3 regions of the Streptomyces sp. NPDC026673 genome follow, and region 3 is predicted to be linked to each of the others. Evidence: riboswitches for the same ligand, from Rfam matches in the RefSeq annotation. Region 3 holds a riboswitch; each other region holds the start of a gene.
The links. Region 3 has a riboswitch for S-adenosylmethionine ahead of AB0F62_RS22475 (aminotransferase class V-fold PLP-dependent enzyme). Riboswitches for the same ligand answer to the same signal wherever they lie in the genome.
Positions count from the first base shown of each region.

Region 1: another riboswitch for S-adenosylmethionine. It lies ahead of thrC (threonine synthase); the one in region 3 lies ahead of AB0F62_RS22475 (aminotransferase class V-fold PLP-dependent enzyme).
Region 2: another riboswitch for S-adenosylmethionine. It lies ahead of AB0F62_RS15105 (glutathione S-transferase C-terminal domain-containing protein); the one in region 3 lies ahead of AB0F62_RS22475 (aminotransferase class V-fold PLP-dependent enzyme).

Region 1 covers NZ_JBEZXR010000001.1:200,480-204,401, reverse strand. The annotation lists gene groL (chaperonin GroEL) at 1-54, opposite strand, end outside; gene AB0F62_RS00980 (cold-shock protein) at 403-609, opposite strand; gene AB0F62_RS00975 (ubiquitin-like small modifier protein 1) at 1,033-1,311, opposite strand; gene thrC (threonine synthase) at 1,357-2,643, opposite strand; SAM riboswitch class I at 2,662-2,789, opposite strand; gene AB0F62_RS00965 (glucosyl-3-phosphoglycerate synthase) at 2,947-3,918, shown strand.
Region 2 covers NZ_JBEZXR010000017.1:104,143-108,064, forward strand. The annotation lists gene AB0F62_RS15100 (amino acid ABC transporter permease) at 1-821, opposite strand, end outside; SAM riboswitch class IV at 1,219-1,327, opposite strand; SAM riboswitch class IV at 1,493-1,601, shown strand; gene AB0F62_RS15105 (glutathione S-transferase C-terminal domain-containing protein) at 1,848-2,681, shown strand; gene AB0F62_RS15110 (cupin domain-containing protein) at 2,755-3,261, opposite strand; gene AB0F62_RS15115 (Rrf2 family transcriptional regulator) at 3,400-3,837, shown strand; gene AB0F62_RS15120 (DsbA family protein) at 3,834-3,922, shown strand, end outside.
Region 3 covers NZ_JBEZXR010000033.1:34,014-37,935, reverse strand. The annotation lists gene AB0F62_RS22485 (rhomboid family intramembrane serine protease) at 1-457, shown strand, start outside; gene AB0F62_RS22480 (Lrp/AsnC ligand binding domain-containing protein) at 454-735, shown strand; gene AB0F62_RS22475 (aminotransferase class V-fold PLP-dependent enzyme) at 764-2,131, opposite strand; SAM riboswitch class IV at 2,276-2,392, opposite strand; gene trpD (anthranilate phosphoribosyltransferase) at 2,511-3,575, opposite strand; gene AB0F62_RS22465 (cytochrome bc complex cytochrome b subunit) at 3,701-3,922, opposite strand, start outside.

The sequences.
Region 1 (3,922 bases), on a different contig from region 3:
CCCGCGCTCGAGACCGCGCCGTGCCTCCTCGTCGAACGCGATGATCTTGGCCATGTGAAGTGGTCCTCCCGGACTTGGGGTCCCCCCGCGGCACAGGGCTGCGGGGAAGGATTACTCCAGGACCGTGCCGGCGCCCGCGACGGACGGCCTGCCCTCCCGCCGGTTCCTTTCCGGCGTTCGAGCGGGCCTCACCCACTCGGTCCTTTGTCACTCTCAACGTCAGAGTGCTAACGCCAATGATTAGCACTCGCCCTAGGAGAGTGCAAGCCGCTTGGCCGGTGCCGTGGACAACCCGCAGGTCGGCCCGGAACGCACGAAGGCCCGCCCCCGTGTGGGGGCGGGCCTCGACGCGTACGTTTGAGCGGCCGTACGCGAAGTGCTCCGTGGCCGATGCGCGGTGCGTCAGCCGGCTGCGAGACGGACCATGTCCGCCTGCGGCCCCTTCTGGCCCTGCGAGATCTCGAACTCGACCCGCTGACCTTCCTCGAGGGTGCGGTAGCCGTCCATCTGGATCGCGCTGTAGTGCACGAAGACGTCCGCACCACCGTCGACCGCGATGAAGCCGTAGCCCTTCTCCGCGTTGAACCACTTGACGGTGCCCTGAGCCATTCCTAACTCCCCTATTGCTGGCCCTTCGCAGACCCGCACCTCGCGGACCCGGGTCAGACCTCACCCCCTACAGCCAAGGGGGCGTGCGCCGGAACGCGTCGACCGCGGCTGAATGTATCTGCCCGGACGCGGTCTGCAACAGGTCAATCGGACGAGAATTCCGGGCACGAAGAAACGGAAGAAGAGCCTGATCGGCTGATAATCCGGGGCAACTCGGACCGGACATAAGCGGCCAACGAGACAATCACCGCGTGAATTTGGCGATAAATCGCCGACAACGCCGCTCCCGGGAAAAGGGGTTGCGCAGAGCGTTGCAGGGAGTTGCGATCCGTTCAGGGCAACTGTACAGCCCTTCAACTACCGCTCAAGCACGGAGGGGTGCCGGGAAGCCCCGGCACCCCTGCCACTCGCGGTCCGTGCGGATCAGCAGCCTCCGGCGACCGCCGGGATGATCGAGACGGACGCGCCCTCGCCCACCGCGGTCTGCAGGCCCTCGGAGAAGCGGACGTCGTCGTCGTTGACGTAGACGTTCACGAAACGGCGCAGCTTGCCCGTGTCGTCCAGGACCCGCGCGGAGATGCCGGGGTGGTTCGCCTCCAGCGAGTCGATGACCTCGGCCAGGGTGCCGCCGTCGGCCGGGACCTCGGCCCGGCCGCCGGTGTAGGTGCGGAGGATGGTCGGGATGCGGACGGTAGCGCTCATGATGCGGGGTTCACCTTCAGTCTGGGTCGGCCGGGGCGGTCGGGGTCAGCCGGCCAGGCCGGCGGCACGGAACGCGTCGAGGCTCGGGCGGATGGTGGCCGTGGGGCGGGAGGTCGGGGCGACGGCGTCCAGCGTCTTGAGGCCGTCGCCGGTGTTGAGCACGACCGTCTCACCGGCCGGGTCGAGCTGCCCGGTCTCGATCAGCTTCCGCAGCACGCCGACCGTCACGCCGCCCGCCGTCTCGGCGAAGATGCCCTCGGTCCGGGCGAGCAGCTTGATGGCGTCCACCACCTGTTCGTCGGTGACGTCCTCGACGGCGCCGCCCGTGCGCCGGGCGATGTCCAGGACGTAGGGGCCGTCGGCCGGGTTGCCGATGGCGAGCGACTTGGCGATGGTGTTCGGCTTCTGGGGGCGGACCACGTCGTGGCCGGCCTTGAAGGCGGTGGAGACCGGGGAGCAGCCCTCGGCCTGGGCGCCGTAGATCCGGTACGGCTTCTCCTCCACCAGGCCGAGCTTGATCAGTTCCTGCAGCCCCTTGTCGATCTTCGTCAGCTGCGAGCCCGAGGCGATCGGGATGACGATGTTGTCCGGCAGGCGCCAGCCCAGCTGCTCGCAGATCTCGTACGCGAGCGTCTTGGAGCCCTCGCCGTAGTACGGGCGGAGGTTGACGTTGACGAAGCCCCAGCCCTCGCCGATCGGGTCGCCGATCAGCTCGCTGCAGAAGCGGTTGACGTCGTCGTAGGTGCCCTCGATGCCGACCAGCTCGCCGCCGTACACCGCGGCCATGACGACCTTGCCCTCCTCCAGGTCGTGCGGGATGAACACGCAGGAACGGAAGCCGGCGCGGGCGGCCGCGGCGCCCACGGCGCCGGCCAGGTTGCCGGTGGAGGAGCAGGACAGGGTGGTGAGGCCGAAGGTGCGGGCTGCCTCCAGGGCGATGGCGACGACCCGGTCCTTGAAGGAGTGGGTCGGGTTGCCGGAGTCGTCCTTGATGTGCAGGCCGCCGGTGACGCCCAGCTCGCGGGCGAGGTTGTCGGCCTTGACCAGCTTGGTGAAGCCCGGGTTGAGGTTGGGCTTGGCGGCCACGTCCGCGGGGACGGGCAGCAGCGGCGCGTAGCGCCAGATGTTGTTCGGCCCGGACTCGATCCGCTTGCGGAGGGTCTCGGGATCGCCGCCCGGGAGGTCGTACGCCACTTCGAGCGGCCCGAAACAGACCTCGCAGGCGAAGAGCGGAGCCAGCGGGAAGCGCTCGCCGCACTCGCGGCAGGAGAGCGCGGACGCGGGCCCGAAGGCGGAGTCTGTGGACGCGGATGCAACGGTCTGCGCAGCCATGTCAGGCGAGGCCCTTTCTCCTCATCTTCCTCGCGGCGCATCTCGCCGCGAGACGGAATTGGCACCTTCCCCACCTGGACCTCGCGGTCGGCGGGAGGGTTGCCGGGGCTTCAACGGGCCGTTCCCTCTGCCCCTCTGGATGAGCGGTATGGCGCCGGGCGCGGGGCCCGGGCATTTGTCCGACAAGGCGCGATCACCGTGGACATACGATGGTCATGCCTCGTGTTCAAGACTGTAACCGACGACCTCGAACCTGGTCATGGCCCGTCCGTCCTGCGAGACGGGCAGAAACGGAGCAACCCGGTGCTCGACGAGGTAGCCGGCTGGCTGCAACGGCGGTCCTGGACCGCCGACCGCAGGCCGCTGCCGCAGCTGCTCGCCGCCAAGCGCGCCGCGGGTGCGCGCGGCACGGTCAGCGTCGTGCTGCCCGCCCTCGACGAGGAGGCCACGGTCGGGGAGATCGTCGCCACGATCCGCCGGGAGCTGATGAGCGAGGCCGTTCCGCTGGTCGACGAACTCGTCGTGCTGGACTCCGGATCGACCGACCGCACCGCCGAGGTCGCGGCCGCCGCCGGGGCGGTCGTCGTCCACCGGGACGACGTGCTCCCGCGGCTGCCCGCGGTGCCCGGCAAGGGCGAGGTGCTGTGGCGCTCGCTGCTGGTGACGCGCGGGGAGATCGTCTGCTTCGTCGACTCCGACCTGCGGGAGTTCGACGCGCGGTTCGTGTCGGGGATCGTCGGGCCGCTGCTCACGGATCCGGACGTGCAGTTGGTCAAGGCGATGTACGACCGCCCCCTGGAGACCGGCGGCACGCTGGTGCCGGCCGGTGGGGGGCGGGTGACGGAGCTGGTCGCGCGGCCGCTGCTCAATCTGCACTGGCCGCGGCTGGCGGGGTTCGTCCAGCCGCTGGGCGGCGAGTACGCGGCGCGGCGCTCGCTGCTGGAGCGGCTGCCGTTCCCCGTGGGATACGGGGTGGAGCTCGGGCTGCTCGTGGACGCGCTCAACACGGTGGGGCTCGACGCGCTCGCCCAGGTCGACGTGGGGGTCCGGCACCACCGGCACCAGGACGGCCAGGCGCTGGGCCGCATGGCGGCGGCGATCTACCGGACCGCGCAGATCCGCTTGGCGCGGGGTCATCTCGTACGCCCCGTCCTCACGCAGTTCGAGCGGTCCCCGGACGGCGGTTTCGAGCCGCGCGTCCACGACGTCGCGACGGAGGAACGCCCCCCGATGCGCACGGTCCCCGAATACGCCCGCCGCCGCGCGGTGGCGTAGGCCT
Region 2 (3,922 bases), on a different contig from region 3:
GGCACGATGTCGCCGGGATAGGTGCTGCCCATGCTCTGCACCGAGCCGAACAGGTCGAGCAGCGAGACGTAGAAGACCAGCGAGGTCCCCTTGATCAGGCCGATCAGCTGGTTGACGTAGTTGGGGACGACGGACCGCAGCGCCTGGGGGAACACGATCCGTGCGAACTGGTAGCGCTTCGGCAGGCCGAGCGCCGCGGCCGCCTCGTGCTGGCCCTGGTCGACCGAGAGGATTCCGGCCCGCACCACCTCCGAGGCGTAGGCGGCCTCGTTGAGGCTGAGACCGACGACGGCCACGACCAGGTCGGTGGCGAGTCTGGACTCGTCGAAGGTCAGGAAAGCCGGACCGAAGGGCACGCCCAGGCTCAACGTCCGGTAGAGCGCGCTGAAGTTGTAGAGGAACAGCAGCACGACGATGAGCGGCACCGAGCGGAACAGCCAGGTGTACGTCCAGCTGACGGCGCGCAGCACGGGGCTGCCGGAGAGCCTGGCCAGCGCGAGCGCGATCCCGCCGAGGAGGCCGAGCACCGCGCTGTACGCCGTCACCTCCAGCGTGATGAGCAGCCCGTCGAGGATCACCGGACGGACGAACCAGTACGCGAAGCGGTCCCACTGGTAGAAGGGGTTGGTCGCCAGGCCGTGCCCGATCTGGGCGACGAGCACCAGCACGATCGCCGTGGCGATCCAGCGTCCGGGCCGCCGCAGCGGCACCACCCACCGCGCGGTGGGCGGTCGGGGTGCGGGGAGCGAGGGGCCGGCCGGCGCCGCGGAAGGGGGCGGCGCCGAGCGGGCGGACACGGCGGTGCCGGGAGGTTCGGTCACGGGTGACTCCAGCGGTTCGGCACGACCCGGCCGCGCGGACGGCGGCGGCCCCGCCGGAGCACGGGCGTTCGGCGGGCGGAGCGACGGGTCGGGACGGCGAAAAGGCGAGAGAGCGAGAAGGCGAGAAGGCGAGAAATCGGAAAGCGACAAGGCGGACGAAGCGGGTCCGGGCGGAAGGACGCGTCGCCGCCTCAGCGGCGGGCACCGGGGTTCAGAAAGCCGTCAGCCTTGACAGAGTGCGCGACGGGGCGCGGTACACGCGCGACAGAGGGCGCTGTGGACGTGGCGCCGGGCGAAGAGGCGCCGCGGGTACGCCGAGACGCGGCCACGGGACCGCTGCGCGGCCGTCCCCGGGGTTGCGTGCATCGTCGTCACCGTCACCGTTCCGCCCCGCGGGGCCTCGCGTTCACCGAACATCGTCCGGTCCGGTCGTCACCTGGCACACCCTGCCGCGGCACGGAGGCCGCCGGCGGCGCTCCAGGGGTTGTTCACCGACGCTCATGACCGATCTGCGGCGTAAGTTAGGCACGGCCCGGAGGGAATGTCAACGCCGGTGTCTCACATGGTGAGCGGTCCGGTGAGACAGCAACGCCGCCTTGACGCACGGGGTTTGACGACTCGACACTGTGGGGAACGGTCACGATGGTCAGCGCCCGCCACGCCGCCCCGCGGCCCAGGCGGGTCATCGGCCCCGGCCCGCTGACCGGCAACCCCCACATCGCGGTGGGGTGCCCCGGGTGACGACCTGGTCCCGCCGAAGCGGCGGGGCAAGCGCGGTCCCGCGTCTCGCGGGCCCCCGAGCCGGGGAGGCGGACATGCCCAGGGCACAAGCCCTTCTCCTCACCCGTCGCCGGCACATCGACTTCCTGCGCGTCTGCGGCTCCTTCGGCGCGGCCCGCTGACCCTGGCGCGTACCGGCACACCGCCGGCCAAGGGGCCGGGTGCACACCGGACACAGGGCTTTGAGCCGTCCTGCCATCGGTGCCCGCGGGGCGACCGGTGGCCCCACCACGCCTTGGAGAGGGCATGCCCGAGACGATCCCGCACGACGCCCGCACGGCACCGCTCCGTGACCACGACTTCAGCGCCTCCTGTACGGTGCTGCCGCGCACGGCCCGTCCCGACCGCTTCCGCAGCCGCATCGGCGTCGACCTGGCCGGCGGCTTCTACCCCGCGCCGCGCCGCTACGAACTGTTCCTGTCGGCCGGGTGCCCGCTCTCGCAGCGGGTCGCCATCACCCTCGACCTGCTCGGACTGCGGGACTCGGTCGTCACGACCCTCGTTCCGGCGACGCCCGCCGACGAGCCCTCGGACGCCGGGCGCACCGCGCTCGCGCCGCTGCGCGGGGCGTACGAGGCCACATGGCACCGCTACGACGGACCGCTCACCGTCCCCGCGCTGTGCGACCGGTGGACCGGACGGGTCGTCAGCAACCACACCCCGGACATCCTCCGCGACCTCGCGGGCAACCTCGGCGGCCAGGTCCGCGGTCCCGTGCCCGTCCTGTACCCCCCGGCGCTCCTGACCGAGATCGAGGCGATCCGGCACACGGTGGACGAGGGCGTCACACGGGCCGCCGAACAGGCCGCGGAAGCGGCCCCCGGGTCGGCCGGCCGCGAGAGGGCCCTGGGGACGCTGCACGCCTCGCTCGGTCTGCTGGACCGCCGACTGGTTCGGGAACCCCACGTGTTGGGCGGGCAGTTGACGGCGGCCGACGTCGATCTGTGGGTGGCCCTGACCCACCTCGGGAGCGGTCCGCTCTCCCGCTACGGCCATCTCCCCGCCTATGTGCGCCGTCTGGCCGGGCACCCGGCCTTCCACGCGCACCACCCGGCCGCCGGGGTCGCGTCGACCGCCTGACGCACGACGCCGTTCCTCCCCCGCGGTGCGCGGCGGGGGAGGAACGGCGTCGGGTGCCCGCGTGCCCGGGTTCTCAGGCCTCCTCGGCCGGAAGGGCGTACAGCCCGGGGAGGTTGACCACGATCGCCTCCTGGGTGCTGCGGGCGATGACGACCACGGCCTCCTCCGCGGGGTCCGGGTTCTCCTCCCGGTGCGGTACGAACGGGGGGACGAAGATGTAGTCGCCGGGCGAGGTGCGCAGGCGGACCTCCTCGGGCTCGTCGCCGGAGTCGTCCAGGAAGACGAACTCGGGGTGCCCGCTCACCACGTAGATGGCGGTCTCGGACTCCCCGTGGTGGTGGTCGGAGGACGACGTCGCGGGGGCCACGTGCGTCTGGCCCATCCACAGCTTCTCCGAACCCACCGTCCTCCCGCTGACGGCGGCGAACCTGCGCATGCCGCCGGTCTGCGCCGTGTCGCCGTCCAGGGCGTCCGCGCGGACGTGGTGCAGCCGGGTCCGCAGGGGCGCCGCGCCGCGCCCGGGGGTGTCGTGGAGATGGGGGTGGAAGCCTTCACCGGGATTCGTCAGGGGCTCGCTCATGGCCGGGACGCTAGGGCGGCCCCGAAAAGGATGTCAAGAAGTGTCCATTGCCCTTCACCTGCGGCAATACTCCCGCAACAGGAGCCGCGAACCGGCTCGGGCCCTGGCCGCCGGAGCCGGGTCGGGCATGATGGGCGCATGCATATCTCCGCGAAGGCGGACTACGCCGCGCGGGCTCTGCTGGAGCTCGCCCGTGAGCCCGCCCGCCCTCTGACCTGCGAGGCCATCGCCTCGGCGCAGCAGATCCCGTTCCGGTTCCTGAAGTCCGTCGTGGGCGAGCTGCGGAAGGCCGGACTGGTGCGCAGCCAGCGCGGCTGCGAGGGCGGTTACTGGCTCGGCCGGCCCGCCGGGGAGATCACCCTTCTGGACGTGGTGCGCGCCGTCGACGGTGAGTTGATCACCCTGCGGGGCGAGTCGCTGGCCGGTCTCGGCTACCCGGGCCCCGCGGCGGGGCTGCCGGATGTGTGGCGTCGGGTCGAGGAGAGTGCGGCGGCGGTCCTGGGCGCGGTGACGCTCCCCTCGCTGCTCCCGGCGGGAGCGGGGGAACGGCCCGAGGACCGGATGGGAGCCGCGTGACGGCGCAACCTCCCCCGCCGGAGGTGGAGGTGGTGGAGTACACCGATCCGCTGTGCCCCTGGGCGTGGGGGTCGGAGCCCGTCTT
Region 3 (3,922 bases):
GCTCGGCAACATGCTGTTCCTCTGGGTCTTCGGCGACAACGTCGAGAACCGCATGGGCCGCTTCCGGTTCCTCCTCTTCTACATCGCCTCGGGCTACCTGGCGACGTACGGGTACGCGCTGGGCCACGCCTCCTCCACCCAGACCCTGGTCGGCGCCTCCGGTGCGATCTCCGGGGTCCTCGGCGCGTACCTCTACCTCTACCCGCGGGCCCGGGTGACCAGCGTCTTCCCCTTCCTGTTCTTCCTGCCGCTGCGTTTCCCCGCCTGGATGGTGCTCATCTTCTGGTTCGTCCTGCAGTGGCTCGCCGGCGAGGTCCACCAGACCGGTCCGGGCGTGGCCTACCTCGCGCACATCACCGGCTTCGTCTTCGGCTTCCTGTGCACATGGGTGTGCTACCGGGCAGCGCCTAAGCTTGAGCCCGCAGCCAGGGCGAGCCAAGGAGACCTACAGCCGTGATCACCGCGATCGTGCTCATCAAGACCAGCGTCGACCGTATCCCCGAGATCGCGGAGTCCATCGCCGCGCTCGACAGCGTCAGCGAGGTCTACTCCGTCACGGGCACGTACGACCTGGTCGCCATGGTGCGGGTGGCCCGGCACGACGAACTGGCGGACGTCATCCCGGGCCGGATCAGCAAGATCCCCGGCGTCGAGGCCACGGACACGCACGTCGCGTTCCGCACCTACTCCCAGCACGACCTCGAGACGGCCTTCGCCATCGGCCTCGACGCGTGACGCGACGCCGGCTCCGGGGCCGGCGCGGTCAGGCCTGGTCCCGGTCCGGCACGCAGCGACCGTCCTCGGTGCGGTAGCGCCACTTGGCGCCGTCGGCCACGAGCTCCCGCACCGCGCCGACGAAGCGCTCCACGTGCTCATCGGGGGTGCCGGCGCCGAAGGAGACGCGGATGGCGTTGAGCGACCTCTCGCCGAGGGCGGTGTCGGGGGCACCGCACTCGCCCGGCTCCTGCGGGGCGCCGCCGAGCAGGGTGCGCACCAGGGGGTGGGCGCAGAAGAGACCGTCGCGGACGCCGATCCCGTACTCGGCCGAGAGCGCGGCGGCGAAGTGGGAGCTGTTCCACCCCTCCACGACGAAGGAGATGACGCCGACCCGGGGGGCGTCGTCGCCGAAGAGCGAGAGCACCTTCACCTCGGGCACCTCGGCGAGTCCGGCCCGCACCCGGGCCACCAGTGCCTGCTCGCGCTCGACCAGTTGGTCGAACCCGGCCGCCGCCAGCGCGCGGCAGGCGGAGGCGATCGCGTACGCGCCGATGACGTTGGGCGAGCCGGCCTCGTGCCGGGCGGCCGTGGTGTGCCAGTCGACGTCCACCCCGCCGTCCTCGCGCCGCGCCACCCGCCGCGAGGCGCCGCCACCGGCCAGATAGGGCTCGGCCGCGAGCAGCCAGTCGGACCGGCCGGCGAGCACACCGGAGCCGAAGGGCGCGTACAGCTTGTGGCCGGAGAAGGCCACCCAGTCCACGTCGAGTTCCGCGATGTCCACCGGGTGGTGCGGGGCGAGCTGTGCCGCGTCCAGCACGATGCGGGCGCCGCGGGCGTGGGCGGCCGCGGCCAGTTCCCGCACGGGCCAGAGCTCACCGGTCACATTGGACGCACCGGTCACACAGACGAGTGCCGTTCCGCGCGGCTCCCGGGCGTCCAGCGCCCGCTCCAGCGTCGCCACCGCCTCACCCGGGGTGCGGGGAGCGCTCAGGTACGTCACTTCGGCGTCGCGCCACGGAAGCAGGGACGCGTGGTGCTCGGTCTCGAAGACGAAGACGCTCGTCCCGTCCGGCACGGCGGCGGCCAGCAGATTGAGCGAGTCGGTGGTCGAGCGGGTGAAGATCACCTGGTCGCCGGTGCGGCAGCCGAGGAACTCGGCGACCGTGGCCCGGCTCTGCTCGAACAGGTCCGTCGACAGCTGCGAGAGGTATCCCGCCCCCCGGTGCACACTGCCGTAGTACGGCGCGTACGCGGCCACGTCGTCCCAGACCCGCTGCAGCGCGGGCGCGCTGGCCGCGTAGTCCAGGGCGGCGTAGCCGACCTCGCCGCCCGTCACCAGGGGGACGAGGACGTCGCGCCCCAGGACGGGCAGCGGGGTGGCGACGGTCGTGGGGACGGCAGGGCGCAGCGACATGGCGAAGTCTCCTGTGAGCAGGCAGAAGTGAAGGGACGTCAGCCGATTTCGGCGATGACGGAACAGCCCTCCGGCACGACGGGCCGAGGGTGGGGAGGGGCCTTGGGGCCCTAGCGCATTCGCTTGCTCACGGAAGAACTCCTCTGACCGCGCTTGCCGCAGACCTCGCTGCCTGCGGCCTGGTCATCACCCGGGGCACCCCGCCACGGAAGGAGGGTTGCCGGACAGCGGGCCGGGGCCGTTTCGCTGTCACTCGTGACCTGCGCAGCATCATGCCACACGGCCGGAGCGCCGCAAGCCGGAGTCCGCATCCCGGACGGGCGGACAGCGCGAAGGGCCGGGGCGACCGCCCCGGCCCTTCGCCACTCCTGCCCGCGCGCTACGCCTGCGTCGCCGCGGCCCACCTCTCGAGCGTCTTCGCCGCCGCGCCCGAGTCGATCGACTCGGCCGCCCGGGCGATCCCGGCCGCGATCCGGTCGGTCAGCGAACCCTCTCCGCCCTCCAGCGCCACGAGCGCGGCCGCCGAGTTCAGCAGCACGGCGTCACGGACGGGGCCGGTCTCCCCGGCCAGCATGCGCCGGGCGACATCGGCGTTGTAGGCCGCGTCCGCACCCCGCAACGACTCGATCGGCACCAGGTCCATGCCGACGTCGCGCGGGTCGAAGGACACCTGCTCGACCTTCCCGTCCCGGACGACCCATACCTGCGAGGTGGCCGTCACGGTGAGCTCGTCCAGCCCGTCGTCGCCCCGGAACACCAGGGCCGAGGACCCGCGACGGGCCAGCACGCCGGCGATCAGCCCGGCCATCCGGGTGTCGAAGCAGCCGACGGCGGAGGCACCGACGCGCGCCGGGTTGGTCAGCGGGCCCAGGATGTTGAACGAGGTGGGGATGCCCAGGTCGCGGCGGGCGGGGGCGGCGAACCGCATCGCCGGGTGGAACTTGGCCGCGAAGCAGAAGGTGATCCCGGTTTCCTCGGCGACCTTCGCCACCCGGTCGGCGGGCAGGTCCAGGTTGATGCCGAGCTTCTCCAGGACGTCGGAGGCGCCGCTGGCGCTGCTGGCCGCGCGGTTGCCGTGCTTGACGACCTTGGCGCCGGTGCCGGCGATGACGATGGCGGACATCGTCGAGATGTTCACCGTCTTGGCCCGGTCGCCGCCGGTGCCGACGATGTCCACCGCGGGGCCGGGGATGTGCAGCGGCTCCGCGTGCGCGTACATCGCCTCGACGAGCCCGGTGACCTCCTCGACGGTCTCCCCCTTGGCCCGCAGGGCCACCATGAAGCCGGCAACCTGGGCGTCCGAGGCCTCGCCGCTCATGATCCGGTTCATCGCCCACGCCGCCTCGGCGGCGCTCAGGTCCTTGCCGCTCAGCAGCGCACCCAGGACGTCGGGCCAGGAGCCGCCCGCCATTGATACGCCTCCGGCGGGGTTCGCAACGCTCATGGTCCACTCCATGGGGTCTGGTGTACGGGGAGAACCTTCGGCACCAGCCTATCGGCGCCGGGGAACGGGAAAGGGCCCCGTCCATCGGATGGACGGGACCCTGCCCGGTGGCACAGCTTCAGTGATCAGTGGTGACCGTGGCCGCTCGTGATCTCCTCGTACTCCTCGGTCGTGGCCTTGGGGATCTGCGTCCCCTCGCCGTAGTAGCCGCGCGACAGCTTCGCGCGCAGCTTGGCCGTCCGGCCGACCTTCTTCTCCACGCCGTTCTCGTCGACCTCGGGGCCGATCTCGAGCGGCTGGGGCTGCTCGTGCTGGGTGAGCTTGAACAGCGCACCCTGCTCCAGCGG